3 regions of the Thalassotalea coralli genome follow, and region 1 is predicted to be linked to each of the others. Evidence: riboswitches for the same ligand, from Rfam matches in the RefSeq annotation. Region 1 holds a riboswitch; each other region holds the start of a gene.
The links. A riboswitch is a leader RNA that binds a small molecule or an ion and turns the genes downstream of it on or off. The one in region 1 is predicted to bind cyclic di-GMP.
Positions count from the first base shown of each region.

Region 2: linked by a shared signal. The riboswitch ahead of ACOB80_RS04450 (DUF1800 domain-containing protein) and the one ahead of ACOB80_RS05265 (DUF3718 domain-containing protein) in region 1 are both predicted to bind cyclic di-GMP.
Region 3: linked by a shared signal. The riboswitch ahead of ACOB80_RS10180 (GGDEF domain-containing protein) and the one ahead of ACOB80_RS05265 (DUF3718 domain-containing protein) in region 1 are both predicted to bind cyclic di-GMP.

Region 1 covers NZ_JBVVBK010000001.1:1,182,791-1,190,037, reverse strand. The annotation lists gene ACOB80_RS05280 (hydroxymethylglutaryl-CoA lyase) at 1-151, shown strand, start outside; gene ACOB80_RS05275 (CoA transferase subunit A) at 192-893, shown strand; gene ACOB80_RS05270 (3-oxoacid CoA-transferase subunit B) at 905-1,561, shown strand; cyclic di-GMP riboswitch class I at 1,776-1,864, shown strand; gene ACOB80_RS05265 (DUF3718 domain-containing protein) at 1,932-2,291, shown strand; gene ACOB80_RS05260 (patatin-like phospholipase family protein) at 2,485-3,636, shown strand; gene ACOB80_RS05255 (monovalent cation:proton antiporter family protein) at 3,675-5,642, opposite strand; gene ACOB80_RS05250 (GGDEF domain-containing protein) at 5,914-6,804, shown strand; gene ACOB80_RS05245 (hypothetical protein) at 6,790-7,247, opposite strand, start outside.
Region 2 covers NZ_JBVVBK010000001.1:1,003,786-1,011,032, reverse strand. The annotation lists gene ACOB80_RS04455 (DUF1501 domain-containing protein) at 1-1,028, opposite strand, end outside; gene ACOB80_RS04450 (DUF1800 domain-containing protein) at 1,060-2,952, opposite strand; cyclic di-GMP riboswitch class I at 3,022-3,127, opposite strand; gene ACOB80_RS04445 (histidine phosphatase family protein) at 3,322-3,930, shown strand; gene cbiB (adenosylcobinamide-phosphate synthase CbiB) at 3,962-4,969, shown strand; gene cobD (threonine-phosphate decarboxylase CobD) at 4,960-6,003, shown strand; gene ACOB80_RS04430 (OsmC domain/YcaO domain-containing protein) at 6,191-7,247, shown strand, end outside.
Region 3 covers NZ_JBVVBK010000003.1:438,640-445,886, forward strand. The annotation lists gene rep (DNA helicase Rep) at 1-1,279, shown strand, start outside; gene ACOB80_RS10170 (hypothetical protein) at 1,303-1,794, opposite strand; gene ACOB80_RS10175 (tetratricopeptide repeat protein) at 1,803-3,659, opposite strand; cyclic di-GMP riboswitch class I at 3,784-3,866, shown strand; gene ACOB80_RS10180 (GGDEF domain-containing protein) at 4,151-5,161, shown strand; gene ACOB80_RS10185 (2-thiouracil desulfurase family protein) at 5,177-5,638, opposite strand; gene ACOB80_RS10190 (DUF3630 family protein) at 5,643-5,957, opposite strand; gene ACOB80_RS10195 (c-type cytochrome) at 6,089-6,388, shown strand; gene recQ (DNA helicase RecQ) at 6,441-7,247, opposite strand, start outside.

The DNA.
Region 1 (7,247 bases):
AGCCACTGAAGATGTTTTATATATGCTTAACGGTTTAGATATCAAAACCAATATCGATTTCCAAGCAATATTAGAAGCTGGCTGGTTTATTAGTGATGTACTTGGTAAACCCCCTGTTTCAAAAGTATCAAACGCGTATCGTGCAAAATAATACGACTATATTTTTTAGAATAACGAAGAAGGATTAGATCATGGCCGGATTTGACAAAGTTGTGTCAAGTTATGAAGAAGCGCTTGCCGGGCTTGAAGATAATATGACTTTAATATCGGGCGGCTTCGGCTTGTGCGGTATCCCTGAAAATTTAATCGCTGAAATAAAGCGTAAAGGCACAACCGGGTTAACGGTTGTTTCAAACAATTGTGGCGTCGACGACTTTGGTTTAGGTATTTTGTTACCTAATAAACAAATCAAAAAAATTATCGCCTCTTACGTTGGCGAAAATGCCGAGTTCGAACGTCAAATGATGAACAATGAGCTTGAAGTAGAGTTAACACCACAAGGTACGCTAGCTGAAAAAATGCGTGCTGGCGGTGCTGGCATCCCCGCATTTTTCACGGCTACAGGTTATGGAACATTGGTTGCCGAAGGTAAAGAAGAACGCGAATTTGATGGTCGAAAATACATCCTTGAGGAATCTATCAAAGGTGATTTTGCCATTGTAAAGGCGTGGAAAGCCGATAGATTTGGTAACCTAGTGTTTAGAAAAACTGCGCGTAACTTCAACCCAATGGCCGCTACAGCAGGAAAAATTACGGTTGTTGAAGTCGAAGAAATAGTTGAACCGGGTGAGTTAGATCCTGATCAAATTCACACACCAGGTATTTATGTTGATCGCCTTATTCAAGGCACTTTCGAAAAACGTATTGAACAACGCACCTTGCGTAGCGAATAGGAGAAAAAATAATGGCGCTATCAAGAGAACAAATCGCTCAACGCGTTGCCCAAGAGCTTCAAGACGGCTATTACGTCAATTTAGGTATTGGTATTCCAACCTTAGTGGCAAACTATGTACCTGAAGGCATGGAAGTTATGCTGCAATCAGAAAACGGTTTATTAGGTATGGGTCAATTCCCTACTGAAGAAGAACTCGATGCAGATCTCATTAATGCTGGCAAGCAAACAGTGACTATGGCAACTGGTGCATCAGTGTTTGATTCTGCAGAATCTTTCGCGATGATTCGTGGTGGTCATGTCGACTTAACAGTGCTTGGTGCATTTGAAGTTGATGTTAACGGAAATATTGCTTCTTACATGATACCAGGCAAGCTCATCAAGGGTATGGGTGGTGCAATGGATTTAGTCGCTGGTGCAGATAACATCATAGTTACCATGACTCATGCTTCAAAGCACGGCGAATCCAAATTACTCGACAATTGCACATTGCCTTTAACGGGTAAAGGGTGCATCAAGAAAGTATTAACTGACTTAGCCTTTATTGAAATTAAAGAAGGCAAATTCCATTTACTTGAAAGAGCACCTGGAGTTTCTGTTGAAGAAATAGCTAAATTAACCGCTGGAGAGCTCGTAATCCCAGATAATGTCCCTGAAATGAAGGTTTAAATTTAGTTAACAAAAAGTAAAAGGCAGGTTAACCCCTGCCTTTTTTGAAAACTTTCAGACAAACTTTCTTTTCTATAACAAAATATACAATTTCATCATAACAGCTATAACCTACTGATTTAAAAATCAATTCAACAAACAACCTCATAACACTTCACATACCTTTGTTACAAACAGATTGAGTTTTTGTGTTTTTTTAGCGATACTAAAGGGGACAAAGAAAAGGCAAGACATACGAAAGTATGTTACGCAAAACCACCGGTCTACGGATGAATAGTCATCTACGACAGCGGAGTTACCGAGTTCAATTGGGAACGTCCTGTGGTTTTTTCTTTTAATAAACTCATTAATGCATTACAAGGTTATTAAAATGAAAAAATTATTACTAGTTGCTACTGTTACTACTTTAGCTGTAACGTCTATGATTTCTGCACCGAAAGCAGAAGCTTCAAATATCGCACAAACTTTGTGTGAGTATGTTGCTGCCGACGATAAGAAACGTATGCGTTCATTCTTAAAGACGAATAAACTTAAAATACGTTCAGTATTCAAAGAAATTCAATGTAATGGTAAAAACTTGTTAGTTTTTGCTGCTGATAGAGGTTCGGTTAACACTGGTTCTCTAATGATTCGCAAGTTACCTAAAAAGGTAGTTTCTGCAAACTTAGCGCAAATTCAAAATGGAGCGCAACCGTTGATAGACGCTGCTAACGAACGCGTTAGTAGCTAAAGATTTTTATTTGGTAGGCGTTATTGATTTTCAGTAATTTGTTTTACTAAGTAATATTTCTTCTGTCATCGCAAAAGCCAGCTTTCGAGCTGGCTTTTTTTTGTTCGGACAAACCCAATATATTAAATTCTGGTTGCAAAAAACAACAAAGATTACCCATACTTTTATTAACAACAATAAAAAAGAACTGTAAATGGTTAAACAAGACAGCACGAAGTGGCAAAAAAATGCATTAATTTTAACTGGAGGTGGCGCTCGAGCAGCTTACCAAGTTGGCGTGCTGTCAGCAGTATCAAAGTTCTACCCAAGACACTACCCTATCCCATTCCCAATTATATGTGGTACTTCAGCAGGAGCTATCAACTCTACTGCTCTAGCTTGCTGGTCGTCTTGCTTTCAGCTTGGGGTAAAGAAGCTGGAGTGGGTATGGAAGAACTTATCGACAAACCGCGTTTATCATAGCGACGCCTCGCGAGTCTTCGGCCATATAGCATCAGGTGCGATGGCGAGTTTTCAAGCAGATTACGCCAATAAAAGGTCACGAAGTTTATTAAACAACAACCCGTTAAGAAATATGCTAAGTGATGTCTTAGATTTTCAACGAATTGATTCCAATATATTAAAGGGTAAACTCAAAGCTTTATCTATCACTGCTTCTAGCTACACTTCAGGAGATTCAATAAGCTTTTTTCAAGCAGATAATAGCGTCATGCCTTGGCAACGTGCCAAACGACGAGGGCAGGCTTGCCAAATCACTATAGATCATTTGCTTGCGTCAGCTGCGATTCCATTGGTTTTTCCATCACAAAAAATTGGCAAAGAGCACTTTGGTGATGGCTCAATTCACCAATTATCGCCTTTAAGCCCTGCCATTCATCTAGGTGGAGAGAAATTGTTTATCATTGGTGTTGAGCAACCAAAAGAGCCATTGCATGCAGATGAAAACAACCCACATCCGCCAACCACAGCAACAATAGCAGGTCATCTTCTTGATGGGATATTTTCTGACACGTTACAAAGTGATTTAGAGCGTTTGAATCGAGTAAACAACACCTTATCTATGATTTCACCTGAAAATCGTGAGTCACATGAAGGATTAAAGCCAATTGAAACTTTAGTGTTAAACCCCAGCCACGACTTTAACGCAATGGCGGTTGAATACTACCCTCGCTTACCTTATGCCATAAAACTGTTATTAAGGAGCTTTGGCATCACCAATGATGCTGAATCTAGTATTATTAGCTACTTGTTATTCGATACAGCTTTCTGTCGAGAGCTGATGAAGCTAGGCTTTCAAGACGCATTAGAAAATGAAACAAAAATAAGGGCCTTTTTAGAAATATAGCCCCTATTTTCAAAATTTTTCAGATGAAAAGGTAACTTCTAATCACCCTCGTGAATATAGCGGTCTACACGCTCAACTCGTCTTGGCTTACCTCGAATAACAAGAGTGTCCTGAGCCTTAAGTACGATATTTTCGTCTGGCTCTTCCGTTTCTACTCCGTCCCTTCTCAGTGCGATAACCGCGACACGTCTTGCAGCTAAATTAAGAGAACGAATAGAGCGGCCTACAGCGAAAGAATCATCTGTTAGATTAACACCATTCGCAAATTCTATGCGATCTATGGCTTCGGGGCTCATGTCAGTATCTTCACCTTGGAAAAACCCGTGAAGGTGGCTGTAGTGGCTCTTACGCTCTTTTTGGACCCGTCTAACGATACGAGAAAATGGTACCCCTGTTAATGACAGTACTTGCGATACTAGCATCAAGCTTCCTTCAAGACTTTCTGGTACCACCTGATCAGCACCTGCTTCTTGCAATGAATCTAACTGGTCATCGTTTCGCGTTCTTACAAGAACCGGTACTTTAGGAGATAAGCTTCTCACTTTTTGAATAACTTCAATAGACTGCTTGTCTTCGCCGAAAGCCACTACCACTAGCCGTGCCTTTGATATTTTTGCCGCCTCGAGTAATTCCGCTTGTCGCGAGGAACCAAATAATACTCGCTCACCAGCTTCTCTTGCTTTCATCGTTCGAAGCGGATCGATATCAATAGCAACAAAATCAATATTTTCTTGTTTTAAGAATCGGCTAACTGTTTGTCCAACACGGCCAAAGCCACAAATAATGACATGATCTTCAAGACTTTCTTTATCTTTGAGTTCTCGTAGTTCTTCAGTATCAACTTGTTTTTCGCTCGACAAAAACTTCGACCATTTTTTAGCATGATCAATTAAATACGGTGTTAACGCCATACTCAACACACCGGTTCCTAATAAAATAGAAGCTATGTCATTTTCAAGAACGTTCACTTGAGTCGCTAAGGCAATAAGTACAAAACCAAACTCTCCCATTTGGCTAAGCATGATACCGGATGCCCAACTATCACTGGCTTTTTCTCCTGCTTTTACTGCCAATATTTTCACAATAATAACTTTTGCCACCATAAAGCTGACTAAAAGCAGAGCTATGGTCATTGGCGAAGAAATGAGTACCGATACATCAAGCTTCATACCCACTGTAACAAAGAATAAGCCTAATAATATGTCGCGATATGGGCGAATATCAGCCTCTAGCTGATGCTTATATTGGCTTTCTCCTAACATCATTCCAGCTAAAAAAGCCCCTAAAGCCATAGACAAACCAAACCACTGAGTTAATGCTGAAGCGACTAAGGTGACCAATAATGTCGTTAAAACAAAAAGCTCATCAGTTCTTACTTGAGCGACTAGGTTAAAGAGTCGAGGCAAAATCCACTTGCCTACAGAGAGTAAGATACCGACAACAAAGACACCTTTAACCAAAGCAACAATCAACGCCCACAGCATCGAGCTGTCACTAGATTGCGCTAGCATAGGAATAATAATTAACAGTGGAACAACGGCTACATCTTGAAAAAGCAGTACCGCGACAGAAATTTGACCTGATTTTCGTTTAATTGCGCCGGTTTCACTTAATTGTCTAATCACGATCGCTGTAGAAGAAAGTGCTAAAACACCGGCGATAACAAAAGAGCTCGCAAATGACTGACCGAGCAAGACACCAATAATGGTAAAGAGAACAAGCGAAATACCAACCTGCAAACTACCAACAGATACCACCAAGTGGCGCATTGCCATCAGTTTAGGAAGTGAGAACTCTAAACCTAATGTAAAGAGCAGAAAAACAATACCTAACTCAGCAAAATGCTCGTAATCTACATGTTCATTAGCAAATGCTAATCCATGTTCGCCTACGAGGACGCCTGCAATCAAATAAGCGAGAATCGCAGGTAAATTTAATTTCCGGAATAACCAAACAACAAAAACGGCACTGGTTAAAATTGCCAAGATTTCTAAGTGGCCAGTCACAAACTCTCTCTATAGGGGTCGCATAAGGATTATACTTATAGTATATGCCAACATCTTGAAGCTCAAAGTAATTTTTATAATTCACATGACGATTTTTAATTAGCGTATAGCCGCTTTCTATCGTTGACAAATTTTTGTCGAAATCACCTAAATGCAATGCAAGTTGCGACGAGAATTTACACCCAAAAACATAACACCTTGTTAAACAAAGATATTTTAACTTAGGAATAATTATTGCATTAAATTCACTGGGTTTAGAAGAGGTCTCAATATGCACACACTAAATATTGTTGAAGCAAAGCAAGTAGAATTTAACGCATTCAAATTATTTGATTCAGAATCTCAATACGACAATAAGAAGAAATTGGCGCTAGCAGAGCAACTGCAAACTAGTTTAGATATTAATGAACTTTTAGATATCTTTGCACGTGAAGCATCTAAACTTGTTGACTTTTCAGGCCTGTATTTTAAAAACACACAAGTGTCAGGGAAAGCGAGTAACAGTCGCTCAGGCAAACAAGAGCGTAGTTATCAATTTAAATTAAAAGGCCAATTTATTGGCAAACTAACCTATGCCCTAAACTCTCCCATTAGCTTAGCTGTCCATAAGAAGCTAACTGAGTTACATCAGCTACTATTGCACCCTCTAAAAAACGCTATTGCCTACAGTCAATTGACTAAACTTGCGATGGAAGACTCTTTAACAGGCATTGGTAATAGAAGGTATTATGACCAACAAATTAAGCGAGCGATGCATCACGCACACAGAACAGGCGCTAAAGTCGGTTTAATCGTTTGTGATTTAAATAAATTCAAAAGCTTAAATGATACTCATGGACATCAAGTTGGTGATCAAGTACTCGAGTATTTCGCGCGAGCGTTAGAAGTGAGCGTACGTGATTCTGACAGCTTGTTTAGGTTTGGTGGTGACGAGTTTGTTATTATCGTTGAACAAACCTCTGAAGAAGGTTTAAAGCGCATTTCAAACCGCTTACAGCATAATGTCGCGAATTGTGCATTTCTGAACAAATACCATGTTTCATGCTCTTTAGGTCATGCATTAATGACTAACGCTGATAGTGAAAGCGAGCTATTTGAACGAGCAGACGAAGCACTTTACGATCATAAACGTCAAACACCTGCTAAATTAAACGTTGTTTAATCTCTGTAACGACCTTATTGCCGCTCCTCTTTCTTGAGGGGTGGCACCTACATACAAACGGCAATACCTTACCGCTTCGGCAAATTTTTCTTTACCTTTAATGGCAACTATTTGTCTTAAGAATTTCTGCGGGACGTCATAAATACTAGCATATTGAGCAATGGCATCATCGATATTTGGATAAGTTACCCCGTCAAATACAAATGTTAGCTCAGGCGAATCACGGAATATTTCAATATTTTCGCCGTTAACCTCAAGTGGCCACCCGGTGTAATTGACTCTTTCTCGGGCAATTTCAAACATCATCCAAGCGCTTTTTTGAAAGCTCTCAAAATTACCGCCTTCAAAGCCACTGTTTGCCAATTCTTCTTTCGTCCAGTTAACACCTATTGCTAAATGCTTGCGGTACTTTTTCATTAAAGCACGTTTAACGTCTTCTTTGA
Region 2 (7,247 bases), 180 kb from region 1:
TCCATTGCTAAATAAAACGCAGCTATCCCTTGGTCGATTTGCTGTTGTAATTCAGGTAAAGAATTAGCTTGTTCGGCATGTGTATCAAAGCCCCCCATCGACACCATAAATACCTGACGATTACTGCCAAGTTGCTCCCTTGCTGATATAGCATTGGCGACAGATTGCAATTGCATGCCTAATCGAGATGCAGGAAACGCTTGGTTAAGCCCACTGCTAGCACTCGTGGCTTCATTGTAATGCTGATTAGCATCAAAAGAGCTTTGAATTTTACTGGCTACGTCTTGTTGTAACAAACCGCCTTCTTGAAAGTACGCAGCGCGAAAATGCGGAGTTAAATGTTCATTCAACGCTTCATTGTCTAGCACATCTATGGTTAAAGCGCTGCCTCCAGATACTTGATAAGGTGTCGTATGTTGTCCTGTTAATAATAAATCTCCACCACCTGTTGTCACGTTAGCAAAGGTTGAGTTAGCAGGATTAATCGAATCTGAAAACAAGCCCGCCCAGCCATACTGAGCACCTTCTGTCGCGCCTGACATCCAAGTCGCTTGCTGATCGTTGTGAGAAAACAACCTTGGTGGCAATTGAACTTGTTCTAATGCACTTTTATCCACGGGTTCAATAAGTGGCCCAACATTTCCAACAATAGATGCTTTACCTTGCTGAAACAAACGCTGCAACTCAGGCATCTCTGCCGGTAAACTAAATTGGCGTTGACCAAAATCTCCCTGATTTATTGGCGACAGGGGTAACAACGTATCTAGCGTTCGTGGCGCCTGCTGTTTGTTTAAAATATCCGCACGAATTTGCGCCCATCGTTGATAGCTTGATTGGTCATAGGGTATGACTGTATCCCAATTATCTAAACCACCATAAAAAAATACGCATACCAAGGCTTTATAATCGTCAGCTTGGTTATTCCCTTGTGCAAAGCTTTGCATGCTCGTCAATGTGGCAGACAAGCCACCTAAAGATGCCGTCGCAAGAGATAAAGAGCTAGCTTTTAAAAATTTACGTCTATTCATCACCATAGTATTTCTCCACTTACTCTTGCCGCTACATTTGCACTAAATAATCAGGTGAGGTCATCACCAAAAGAATGGCTAGTTTGACCTTGTTTTCGCGTTCCTGCTCAGTTTGAGCGGGCAGCACATCTAAGGCTGTAAACAAGTGATTTAGCGTTTGCTCACTAAGGCTGCCATGGGTAAGCAATAAATTGATGTGATCAATTAACGCTTGTGTGTTTTCAACAATATCGAGTTCATTTTCATAGTTAGCAATAAAGCTGTCTGGAGCACCATCAGCATCAAAATTTAATCCTTCATCTTCGAAAAAGCCTTCGACAAGTTCAACATCGATAAACTCACTATAACCAAAAATATAAAAGGTCATGAAGTTGCTGTAGCCGACAATTGAACTGGCATTCATGAGTTGCATCTCTGGCGCTTTTAAACCTTGATTGCCACTCAGAGTGCCTGGTGCAACATATCCTGGTCTAAAGAAATTGAAAACGGAAGGAGAACGATAAGGGTGTTGCCCAAGGGTTCTGCCACTCGTGGTGTCCCATAATTTCTGCTGATACTCGGGAGTCACATGCTCAACATTAAAAGCGCGCGCCCAATGAGTAAAGCGGATAATTGGCTCGCGAATTTTGCCACTGGTTTCACCTTGAATCTCACGAGCCTGCTGATCAAATAACACCGCTGCAATTGTGGCTGCAAGATCCCCTCTTCTGCCATCGCCGACGTCTTCACCATTGGGTAATTGAAATATGCCAGCATCGAATGCATCTGCTACACGTTCAATATATTCAGGGGAAGGGTTACTACTGACGAAGCGCTGAATAAACTGCTCTGCGATAAAAGGAGCAACATTAGGATGAGCAAATATATGGTCTAGTGCCATATCTATACTTGTTTTGGCATCAGTATCCTCGGGAATAGTCATTCCTAAGAACTGTTTTTCCAACATTGAATGAGACTCTTCAAATGTCTGCATCGGCGAAGCAAAGGCTAAGTCATCCGACTCTTCTAATATTTCTTCATTTAGGTTTAAGCCTGTAAAAACACGGGCTAAGCCAGTAATATCTTGATTAGAGTATGTCTCTATAGAGTTTCCTTGCTCGTCTAATTTATGGCTACCATCTTGATTAAGAGCAACAACACCAATAGTAAAAAGTTGTAATAACTCTCTAGCATAGTTTTCATCGGGCATACGCCCTGTTTCTGGATCACCTTTTTCACTACCTAAATACGTCAGGTAGTACCCCATTGCAGGAGAGTAGGTTACAGCCTCAAGCAAATCGCGATAATTGCCAAAGGCATGCTCTATTAGTAAATCTTGATAATAAGCGACAGCACTAGGATTATCCGTTAACACTTCCCCGCCACCGTTAGAGACGACAAGTAACTCGGAAAGCGCAAAAGCAATTCGTTGTCTCAATTGATCTTGGCCTTTAATGCTATTACGCCAAAATCCTATAGTTGTTGCTTCCAGTTGAAAGATACTTATTTCATCGGGGCGAATTGAATAGCCATTCATTTCCTCAAGTACAGGTAAAAGGTAACTAGCAGAGTGTTGTTGTTGAACTAAAAACCACTGGGAAAGGCTTTCGCCAGTTAACTCATTAATATCGTTTAATGATGCACCAAAAGTAGCTTGATTTAGGAATCTTGCGACTTGCTCAGGTTCTTCATAAACAATATCTTCGGGTGTATTGACTGGATCTGACGAATCGTCATTGCCACTACTATCGTTGCCGCTGTTACTGTTACCGTTTCCGTCATTTTGATTGCTATCTTGGGACACCGACGAAGCTGGTGCAGATGAATCACCGCCACCACCGCATGCGCTTAATGAGATAGTTAACAGCAAGAAAATTAAAATCGATAGTTTTCGATTTCTTGTAGGTGAGTATTCAGAAATTTGATAATTAGATAGAAAATGCATAACCCCTCGCCTACACAACTAGGTTTATAAAAGCGCTGACATTGATGCACGAAATACGATGAGATCAATTACGGTAACCCCGCTTTCTTTAAAAGATTAATTGGTGTGAAACCAACTATCTCAAAGACCGGAAGCTTTGCGACCCAACCTCACGATTGGTGTGCTATTGTCAGCTGATCGTAAACTCAGTCTGGCACACCAATACCGCTTGTGTCAATTTAGTTACAATTTTTCATTTTTCATGCTCACAACAAGTGCGACAACACATAAATTAAGATTGATGGCTTTCCTACAATCCGCTATCCTGCTGCACTTCAAAGCTTTTTGATGCTTTTAATATAATCTAATGGGATTAAAAAAATACGCGCTATGAAAACGACTTTTTACCTTATGCGACACGGTCAAACGATTTGGAATCAAGAGTTTAGATTCCAAGGACAATTAGACAGTCAATTAACCGAACAAGGTAAAATGGAATCGCAAAATGCAGCCCTTGCGCTAAAAAATAAGTCGATTGACCTTATTGCTAGCTCACCTTTGGGCCGGGCACAACAAACCGCGCAAATTTGTGCTCAAACAATATCAAACGCTGGGGCAATGAACACAGTATTTATTGACCGGCTTGCAGAGCGACACTTGGGAACTTGGCAAGGTGAACAAATATCGACCCTAGAAACTTTACCTCTATACCAAGAATTCTTTCACGGCTATAGCCAAGCTAAACCTGAAGGCGGCGAAAGTGCCATCGAGTGCGCAACCAGAATGTATCAATCGTTAACTGAGCTTGCTAAAGACTATGTCGGCAAAAACATTTTAGTGATAACGCATGGAGAAGCAATGCGTTGTTTACTCGCGAAGCTAGGGCTCGTTCATCAAAACAATGCTTATCAGGCCGTGACTAATGGCCAACTATTTGAAGTGACATATTGTCATCAAGAGCAAGATTTAAAGTATATAGACTTGCCAACAGTGGCTTAGATAATACATCAACTCTATGGATTTAAATATATTGGACTTTTACGCTTTATCTTTAACTCTGATCATTGCCTACATACTAGATCTTGTCTTTGGCGAAGCTAGTCGATTTCATTATTTAGTAGGCTTTGGCAAAATAGCTCGCAAGCTGGAGTCACTATTAAATCCACACAAAAACCTCTCATCCGAGACCTTCCAAGCCAATACAAAACCAAAACAACAGAACTTAACCGGCGTTAAAATTTCGGGGCTTATTGCCTGGTGCCTACTTGTTTTACCCTTCCCTATTATTTATATCTTGCTAAATCAGCAATTTGCTAACCAACTGCCTTGGATAGCCTGGGTCTTTATTGATGCATTCATCGTGTATTTGGCGATTGGCGTTACCAGTTTAAAAGAGCATGCAATGCAAATTTACCGCCCACTTAAAAGCGATAAGCTCAATGAAGCACGTAAATTCACGGGCTACATAGTCAGCAGAGATACGTCGAATTTAGATGAACAACAAATGTCACGTGCCACTGTTGAATCTATGTTAGAAAACGGTCATGACGCGGCAATTGCATCGCTTTTTTATTATATTATTGGCGGTGCGCCTTTAGTGATTGTTCACCGCTTAGCTAATACTCTAGACGCGATGTGGGGCTATAAAAACGTGCGTTTTCAACACTTTGGTTATGCGAGTGCAAGATTAGATGATGTGCTAGGTTTTGTTTCGGGTAAAATCACTGTATTGCTTTACGCATTGCAAGGGCTTTTAGCTGGAAGATTGCTTTCCGCTTTAAGAAACGCATACCTTCAGGGTAATCACTATAAAAGCCATAATGGCGGCTGGGTAATGGCAGCAGGAGCAACAGTGTTAAATATCCAATTGGGTGGCAATGCAACTTATCATGGTAAGCAAGTAAAGTCTGTCACACTAGGTCAAGGAAGCCATGCAAACTTAAACGACATTCCTAGAAGTGTTAATTTAGTCAATCACGCCTGCTTGCTGTTAATCTTGTTTGTTTGTCTAATTCAAGGAGTAATGCATTGGCATTAACACACGGTGGCCAACTTACAGCAGTGGCGAAACAATACAATATTCCTGAGCACCTTTGGTTAGATCTATCCACGGGTATCGCACCTATTGCCTATCCGATTCCGACGATTGCTGATGAGTTTTGGCAAAAACTACCTAACATTGATGACAGCTTAATTAGTGCTGCAAAACAGTATTACCAAACTAAGTTCGTTGTTACCACAAACGGTAGCCAAGCAATAATTAAAGCGCTGCCTTCGTTATACCTTACTAGCTTACAAGCAAAAAGTTGTAGCGAACTTACTGTATTTCTACCTAAAGTTGGTTACAAAGAACACGAACATGCTTGGCGACAAGCTAGAGCAAATATCGTGTTATATGATGTAACTCTGCCACCGATTGAACAGCTGTCAGAAAACGATGTTGTCGTCATCATCAACCCTAATAACCCAAGCGGTAAGCATTTTACCAAAAGTGAGTTGTCTAAATATCACCAGCAAGTGATAAAACTCAATGGTTTATTAGTGGTTGATGAAGCCTTTGCTGATGTTACAGCAAACGAGCACTCATTAACGACTGAAAGCGAACTTGGCCACTTGATAGTACTGCGCTCTTTTGGCAAATTTTTTGGTTTAGCTGGTATACGTGTTGGTTTTGCCTGTTGTGATAATGATTGGCAACACAAGTTTTCAGAAGCTCTTGGACCATGGCAAGTCAATGGCCCAGCACAAGTTATTGCAGAAAAAGCATTAAACGATACCTTGTGGCAAGCACAGCAAAGAGAAAGGTTAACTGTTTTAAGAGATCAGCAACAAACCCTTTTACAAACAGTGTTTGCTCCGCTAAAAATCGCAAAAGCCACTGGCTGTGATTTGTTTATCACCCTTTATTTTTCAGATACAAGTATTGCCCCTAAGCTATATCATCAGTTATGCCAGCAAGCTATCTATTGCCGCTTAACCGATGAGCAAGATAGCTTGCGTTTTGGTATCACAACCAAGGCTAACTTTAATACATTAAAGCAAGCCTGTAAAAACGCTTTAGAGAAGCTATAAAGGCACTCTACTTTCCTCTTTGAATAGGCCAAGTCGATTGGTCACAATCTCGCTTATAGCGTTTTTTACCTTGATATAGAGAACAAATTAGAGACTATTGGCGTAAAACAAAGGATAATTAGCTAATTAGTATTTTTGAGTTTGATTTGACCCAACAAACTCCGCGCCAACTTCTGGAAATAATTCAATGGAAATTAAAGTTAATTTTCTCGACAACTTGCGCCTAGAAGCCAAGTTTGATGATTACACCGTGATTGCAGACCAACCTATTCGCTACAAAGGCGATGGCTCGGCACCAAGTCCTTTCGACTACTTTTTAGCGTCTTCAGCTTTATGTGCAGCCTATTTTGTCAAGGTTTATTGTAATTCGCGCGATATTTCCACTGAAGGTATTCGCATATCTCAAAACAATATTGTTGACCCAGAAGATCGTTACAACCAAATTTTTCAAATAAATGTCGAATTGCCTGATCGTATTTCTGATAAAGATCGTCAAGGCATTTTACGTTCCATCGAGCGTTGTACTGTGAAAAAAGTGGTACAAACAGGTCCTGAATTTAAGATTGAGTCAGTAGAAAACTTAGACGAAGATTCACAAGCCATGTTAACGGTTAAACCTAATGAAGGTGAAAATACCTTTATCTTAGGAAAAGATTTACCGTTGGAACAAACCATTGCGGACATGACAGCAATATTGGAAGAGCTAGGCATGAAGATCGAAGTATCTTCTTGGCGAAATCTAGTACCACATGCTTGGTCATTGCATATTCGCGATGCTGCATCACCTATGTGTTTTACAAACGGTAAAGGTGCGAGTAAAGAAAGCGCACTATGTTCAGCATTAGGTGAATTTATCGAGCGCTTAAACTGTAACTTTTTCTACAACGACCAGTTTTTAGGGCTAGAGATTGCCAATAGCGAATTTGTTCATTACCCAAATGAAAAGTGGTTCCCATTAGAAGATGATGACTCTCTACCTACTGGCCTGCTAGACGAATATACACGTGAGATTTATAACCCTGAAGACGAGCTCTGTGGCTCACATCTTATCGATACCAACTCAGGCAATGTTGAGCGTGGTGTATGTGCTATTCCTTACAAACGCCATTCAGACGGTGAAACTGTATATATCCCGTCAAACTTAATTGAAAACCTGTTCTTAAGTAATGGGATGAGTGCGGGCAATAATATTAATGAAGCGGAAGTACAGTGTCTTTCAGAAATATTCGAGCGCGCGGTAAAAC
Region 3 (7,247 bases), on a different contig from region 1:
CTATTCTTGGCGAGGTGCGAAGCCACAGAACTTAGTATTACTAGGTGAAGATTACCCAACGCTAAAGCTGATCAAACTTGAACAAAATTATCGCTCCAGTGGCCGAATATTAAAATGCGCCAATATACTCATTGCCAATAACCCGCATGTTTATGATAAGTCACTGTTTAGTGAACTAGATTACGGCGTAGAGCTTAGAGTGATTCAAAGTAAAAACGAAGAACATGAAGTAGAGCGAGTCGTGGGTGACTTAATTGGTCATCGCTTCTTAAATCGCAGTCACTACAAAGATTACGCCATTTTATACCGAGGTAACCACCAGTCTCGCTTACTCGAAAAGGCCTTAATGACTAACCGTATTCCATACAAAATTAGTGGTGGCACGTCATTCTTTTCACGCGCAGAAATCAAAGACGTTATGGCTTATTTGCGTATTTTGGTGAACCCAGACGATGACAATGCCTTTTTACGCATTGTCAATGTCCCGAAAAGGGAGCTGGGCCCTGCGACATTGGAAAAGCTAGGTACCTATGCCAACAAGCGTCAAATTAGTATGTTTGCCGCCAGCTTCGAGTATGGCCTTGAAGAACATTTAAAAGGTCGGGGATTAGAGAAAATGCAAGCCTTTACTCGCTGGCTTGTAGAAACAGGCGACAATGCAGAACGCGGTGATACTGCGGCGGTGCTGCGCTCGATGATCCGAGAAATTAACTACGAAGATTGGCTATACGATACCTCTGCTAGCGCCAAAGCAGCAGAAATGCGTATGAAAAACGTCACAGAGTTATTTAGTTGGGTAACGCAAATGCTAGAAGGCTCTGACGATGAAGAGCCAATGACGCTACCACAAGTGGTTACCCGACTGACCCTTAGAGATATGATGGAGCGTGGCGAAGAAGAAGAATTTGCTGACCAAGTGCAGTTAATGACGCTACATGCATCAAAAGGCCTCGAGTTTCCATACGTTTACCTTATAGGCATGGAAGAGGGCTTATTGCCTCATCAAACCAGTATAGATGAAGGTAATGTCGAAGAAGAAAGACGATTAGCTTACGTAGGTGTAACACGTGCTCAAAGGGAACTCACTTTTACCTATGCGAGAGAGCGTCGCCAGTTCGGTGAAATTGCGCGGACCGAAACCAGCCGATTTTTACACGAATTACCGCAAGATGATTTGAACTGGGAAAGTAAAGGCGCCACAAAAACGCAAGAACAAAAACAAGCCACAGCTAAGCAAGGCGTTGCTAGTCTACGAGATTTGCTTAAGAAAAAGGACTAAGTTATTGCTAGCATGATCTCATGCTAGCTTGCTTGTGCTTCAAGTTGTTCTAAGTGATAAAAAACTGCATCAGTAAACGCTAATAAGCCATTTAGGTTATTAGCACTCCATGCGCGTTTAATTTGCGCATCAAGGCTGCCAACATAACCCGTAAATTTACGGTAGCTACCCTTGTGATAGCCTTCAAATATTTGCTGAGTTATTTTGTGTAGTTGACCTTGCCCTTTAACAGTTTCACGATAAATCGTGCCGTAATTACTGACAAATGGCGTAAAAAGCTCAACAGGTCCAGTCTGACCATGTCTCTCTCTTACTAACTTAAAGCGATTTCTTAAATACTCTTCTTGTCTATTTGATGTAGTGTTAATGGCGTCGGCTAAAAGCTTATTCTCTTCTTTAGCTTGTCTTAATTCACGGGTGAGTTTAATCACTTGTTGGTGCATATTTTCCGCTTTGAAGTAAAAGTAAATACTTACTACAACAAAAAGAACAATAATGACTAAAGAAAAAATCATGAATATACCTATAACTGACTACTACTTTTTTCACCGCGAGTGGATTCGCTTAATCTAGACAAGAATATGTATGGGTCAATATCTTGCACTGTTGGTGCTTGGCAATCGTAACTGACTTTTAACGAAAACTCACCCAAATTTGCGAAAAATTGCACCTTAATAGCCTGCGCAATTTGCTCACAGCTTTGTTCTAAACGCGCAGGAGACTGATGAGGTGCTAATAACAAATATTCGCCATCGTTAATGATCCCTGCTTGTACATATTCATCAAATTGGCTGTTGATTAATGTCGCGATTACTGACTGCACTTCATTCACTACTTTCTTACTAAATTGAAAAGAAAGTTCATGCCAATTTTCTATGGCAAAATATCCAACCGCCAATGGGTATTCATAGTGGCGAGCCATTTTGAATTGTCTTTGATAAATACGTTTTGTCTGTGTAGCGCTTGCCAATATGTTTGCTGGAGGTTCAATTTCATCATAAACCCCATTCAATCTCTGAGCTCGAAGTCGAAACCCTAACCAACCACATAAAGCCACGGTCAATAGCAGCAGAGTAACAAGAACCGTTATGATTTTACTTTGCTGAACAAATTTCAATTGATATTGATGATCAAGTGTTGACTGGCTCGCTAACTGCAGAGAAAAATCTCGTCCCTTTTTTCTAGAGCCTTCGACAAATGACAATGATTCTGACTTTGCTGGCTGAAAATCATACTTCTGATTTAACTGTATAAAATTAAGATAATAATGTAACGCAAGCTCAAGTTTGTTTTGCTCTTGATACTTTTGAGCTAACAAAAACAGCAAATCTAGGTGTTGTTTACTTAGCTCTGTCATTTCCAATTGTTCTTCCGCTTGCGCTAAATAATTGTAAGCTCCATCTTTATCTCCTAGTTCATGGTGAACTTTGGCGAGATCTACAATACTCATCAAATAGGGCTGCGCTAAATTGTGCTGGCTTAGTGTTCTTTCTGCTTGCTGAAAAAAGGACTTTGCTTGTTGATATTTGCCTTTTTTAAACAGAACTTTTCCTAAGCCAGACTGAGCATAAGCGATAGGAATACTCGCATGCTTTTGTTCCGCGTAGTTTAACGCTTCTAAAAAGGCGCTATAGGCATCATCGAGCTGTTCAAGCTCCAAATACGAACGGGCTAAATGATAGTAGGTTTGGTCTAGATTGCTTAACCTAGCAAGTTCAAACCTAAGTTTAAGTACTTTCGTGTATAAATCGACGGCAGTAGCATTGTCGCCGATATAATATCGAGCACTGGCAAGTACATTTATCAGTTGGATATGATCTGAAAACTCTCGCGTTTCCCTTAATAACGCTTCAACTTTATCAATATCAGCCATCGCTTCTTGGTGTTGACCAGTTAAGCTGCTCGCCATGGCGCGATAACCTAACGACTTTATTAGCAACACTGCCGATTCACTTTTTCCGGCGATCTCCACTGCTTGTTGTGCAGTTTCTAGAGCTAGTTGGAATTTTCCCTGATAATAAAAACCAGCGGCTGCCTGCAACATTAAGCGCAATTTAATGTCGCTTTCTATATTGATAAGGGCAAGTCCATCCTGGGAAAACTGCATCGCTTGAGTAAGCTCGCCTTTGTTAGCGGCAGCATCAGATAACAATGTGAACATCTTCGCTAAAACATCCGCGCTAAAAAATTCTCGATGGGCAACAACCTGCTGTGCAGTATCTACTACCTCAATATTTTCTAAGGTTTCAGGGTCCATCGTGTACAAAGCTTCAATTTGACCAATTAATTGTTTAATTTTTTGTACATCAGGAATTTCCGCCACACTCTTGTAAGACACAAGAAATAAAAATAGAAATATCAATAGTATATGGCGCATCATTGAGGTTTTACTTCCTTGGTAAGAACTGAAAAAGGCATAACATATTCACGAAAACTTACCATATAAAGAAATTTTATGGTTTACAAGTTACTTTATCTGCTTATAATGAATTTGAGCTTCTAAAGCTCGATAAGGGCAAACCTGATGAAAATCAGGGACGCAAAGTTTCCGGTCTAAGGGGCGACCTATGGCAGCGGGACTACCGAATTTAGACATAGTGGGGGCTTGTCTTCTGAGGCGCTCCGCTGTTGTAGTATGGTTTTTAGCAGTAACTTTGCGTGCTTCCCTTGTCCTCGTTAATCTTATAAATAAATATCCCATAGAAACCCGCCGTTATGGCACATTTTCTATTCATATCAAAAAAAAGATCGAGGAATACTAATTAGTTACAATTAATCTGTAATTTTTCTAGCGCTTTACTTAATTTTGCTAGAGAATAGATTGAAAATAAAAATAATGAAGTCGTTCTGTATTAAGGGGAATTGGACATTGTGAAGTATCATGATTCCATCGACAAAGCCGAAAAACTATCGGCAATTGCATTACAGCAATTGCAAGTTTGGCACCTCCCTGCTTCTCCAATAAACTTCGCCGTAAGCTATGAATATGCTGTCGGTAAAAACATCCAGCTTATCGCTCAAATAAAACAACAACTCTCTCTCGGCAGAAAACTTGATAGCTTCTTTTTTACCGAGCTATACCAACTTTATGTATTAAATCAGAGTAGTTTTCGTGACGAGCTGGTGTCGGACCTTGATAAAGTCCTAGAGCACTCTCAACATCATGGTAAGCAATCAGCGAATTATGCGGACGGCTTAGTCAATAAGATAGACTCGAATTTAAGTGCTCTTAGATCTGAAGATAAAGCTCGTGTCAGTAATGCCGTAGATCAGATAGAAAAAGCTTCTCGTTCTTTTAAGCAAAAACAAAAACAGCTTGCAAAGCAACTTGCAGTGACGCAAAAGCAATCAAAGGCGCTACAAGAAGAGCTGACTAAAGTTCAAAATGAGATTTACCTAGATCCACTAACAGGTCTTTATAATCGCAAGGCACTCAACAAACATTTAGATGCGTGGACAAAAGACGATCCAAACAAACAAATCTCGGCGATTGTCGCGACCGTTGACCAAATGCCAATAGTTACGGAAAAATTCGGTCAGCTTCTTGGTGACGTATTATTGAGCAAAATCGCCAATAAAGTGGGTAGCTATGTTGATGGCAGTGGCTTACCTGTTAGATCAAGTCATGACGAATTTTTGATATTGCTACCTGAAGTAGAACGCGGCGTTGCTGTTGAAATCGCAGAAAAAATTCGACAAGGTGTTGAGAAGCTTCGTTTTGTTTCAAGTAAATCAGGCGTTCGCTTACCCAAAATGACCATTTCATTAGGTGTAAACGACTTTACGCTTGCACAAAATGTGGATGCAGTAATTAACTATACGCGCACCATGGTTACTGATTTACAGCGTGATAGTCAGAACCAAGTGGCTGTCGCCAACTAAACAACCCACAACGGCTTAATGGCCTTTTTGTTCTACTGCTTTTACCAACTCAGCAAATGTCTTTTCTGAAAAAACCTTTATGCCGTGTTCACTAAGCAATTGCGCTGTTACTCCCATTCCGGCGATTTTCACGCCAGCAAAGTCACCATTGTAAATAGTGGTACTGCCACATGAGGGGCTTGACTCCTTGAGCAAAGCATACTCAATATTTAAATTCTGGCAAATACGTAAAGCCTGCTCTGCACCTTTATTAAATGCTCGTGTAACATCAACGCCACAAATGGTAATAATACGCCCATCGGCTTGTTGTTCAGCAGGTGGTCTAGGAATGCCAAGCCCGCCAGCGACTTCGGGGCACAAAGACACTAACCAATCTCGTTTTCGCCAGAGCGCAAATGTCGTATCCATCATTTGTTGATGACCGCCATCGTAACGTACTTTTTCGCCGAGTAAACAGCCACTAACTAAGATTTTCATTACTTTATTTCGCTAACGTTTCACTAATGTAGAGGTTCAATTTAGGTAACTGTTCGAGTGCGTGTTGATCAGTACTACTAAACCATATCGATTGGCTATAATACTCAAATGACAACGTAAAATAAGCATTGTGCCAACTGCATTGATAACTTTCTCGGTCAGCGCCTAAGGTATGTTCACCTTTGTTAATCTCGTGAAATGTCGTAAAAATATAGTCAGCAAGTGCTTGTATATCTTCCTGAAACCATTCTCTAGAGTGTATCAGTAAAATGTTTTCTTCTACGATGCTACGACTTTCGATGGAAAAATTAACCTTCAATTGATCTAGACCCAATAAATACCGTATTTCTAAGACATATAATACAAAAAAAACAGACAGGTTATAGCTTTTTGCATATAATCGTTACAGGCTATATTAATTAATCAATTTATTTTAAGAGAGATGTCGATATGAAAAAAGTTACATTCGCCATTGCTGCTATGATAATGACTTCGTCAGCGTTCGCTGCTGGTGATGCAGAAAAGGGCAAAGCAAAAGCAGCGACATGTGCAGCATGTCACGGTGCTAATGGTGTTTCAGCTATTCCAATGTATCCAAACCTTGCAGGTCAAAAAGAAGCTTACTTACTTAAGCAATTAAAAGACTTCAAATCTGGCGCTCGTAAAGATCCAGTAATGTCAGGTATGGCAATGCCTTTATCTGAGCAAGATATGGCTGATTTATCTGCATTCTATGCAGGCTTAAAATAAGCACATCTCTTATTAAAAAACGCTCCTGTAGGAGCGTTTTTTGTTTGTATCACTATTGCTGTTCGGCAATTAACTCGATAAAAGCTTTTCCGTAGCGCTCTAATTTGGTTGCACCTATCCCATTAATATTCAACATTTCCCTAGCCGTTGTTGGTTTAAAGCGTGCTAGCTCAGATAAAGTCGCATCATTAAAAACAATATAAGGTGGAATATCTTCTTGATCAGCGATTTGTTTTCTTAATTCTCTTAGCTTACTAAACAATGCGCGATCATATTGACCACTTGACTTGTCTCGACGCCAGTAACTGGCTTTTTGCAACCTTGGTGTTGCTAGCATTAATTCGCTTTTACCCGTTAAAACAGCATGCGCGGCTTGGGTGAGCTTTAAATTACTCTTTTGACTAATATCTTGCTGTAAATAGCCTAAATGCACCAACTGGCGAATGATATCGTGCCAATAGCCTGGCGTTTTATCTTTACCTAAAGCGAAAGTCGATAACGTATCATGTTTTTGTTGCTTTATTTTATCTGAACTTACCCCCCTAAGTACGTCGACAACATATTGCGCAGGGGCATTTTGTTCTACACGATAAACGCAAGATAGCACCATCTGAGCGACTTTTAGACCGTCAAATTGACTGGGAGGATCTAAGCAGATATCACAGTTGCCGCAAGTCTTATCGGTAAATTCAGCAAAATAATTTAAAACAAGCTTACGGCGACAGGTTTGTGCTTCAATAAAATCGGCAACCGATTGAAAACGCTGACTTTCAACTTCTCGTTTATGTTCATTCTCGTTTTCTTCAATTCGCTTTTGTATACGCTGTACGTCTTTATCGTCATGTAGATATAGCGCCTC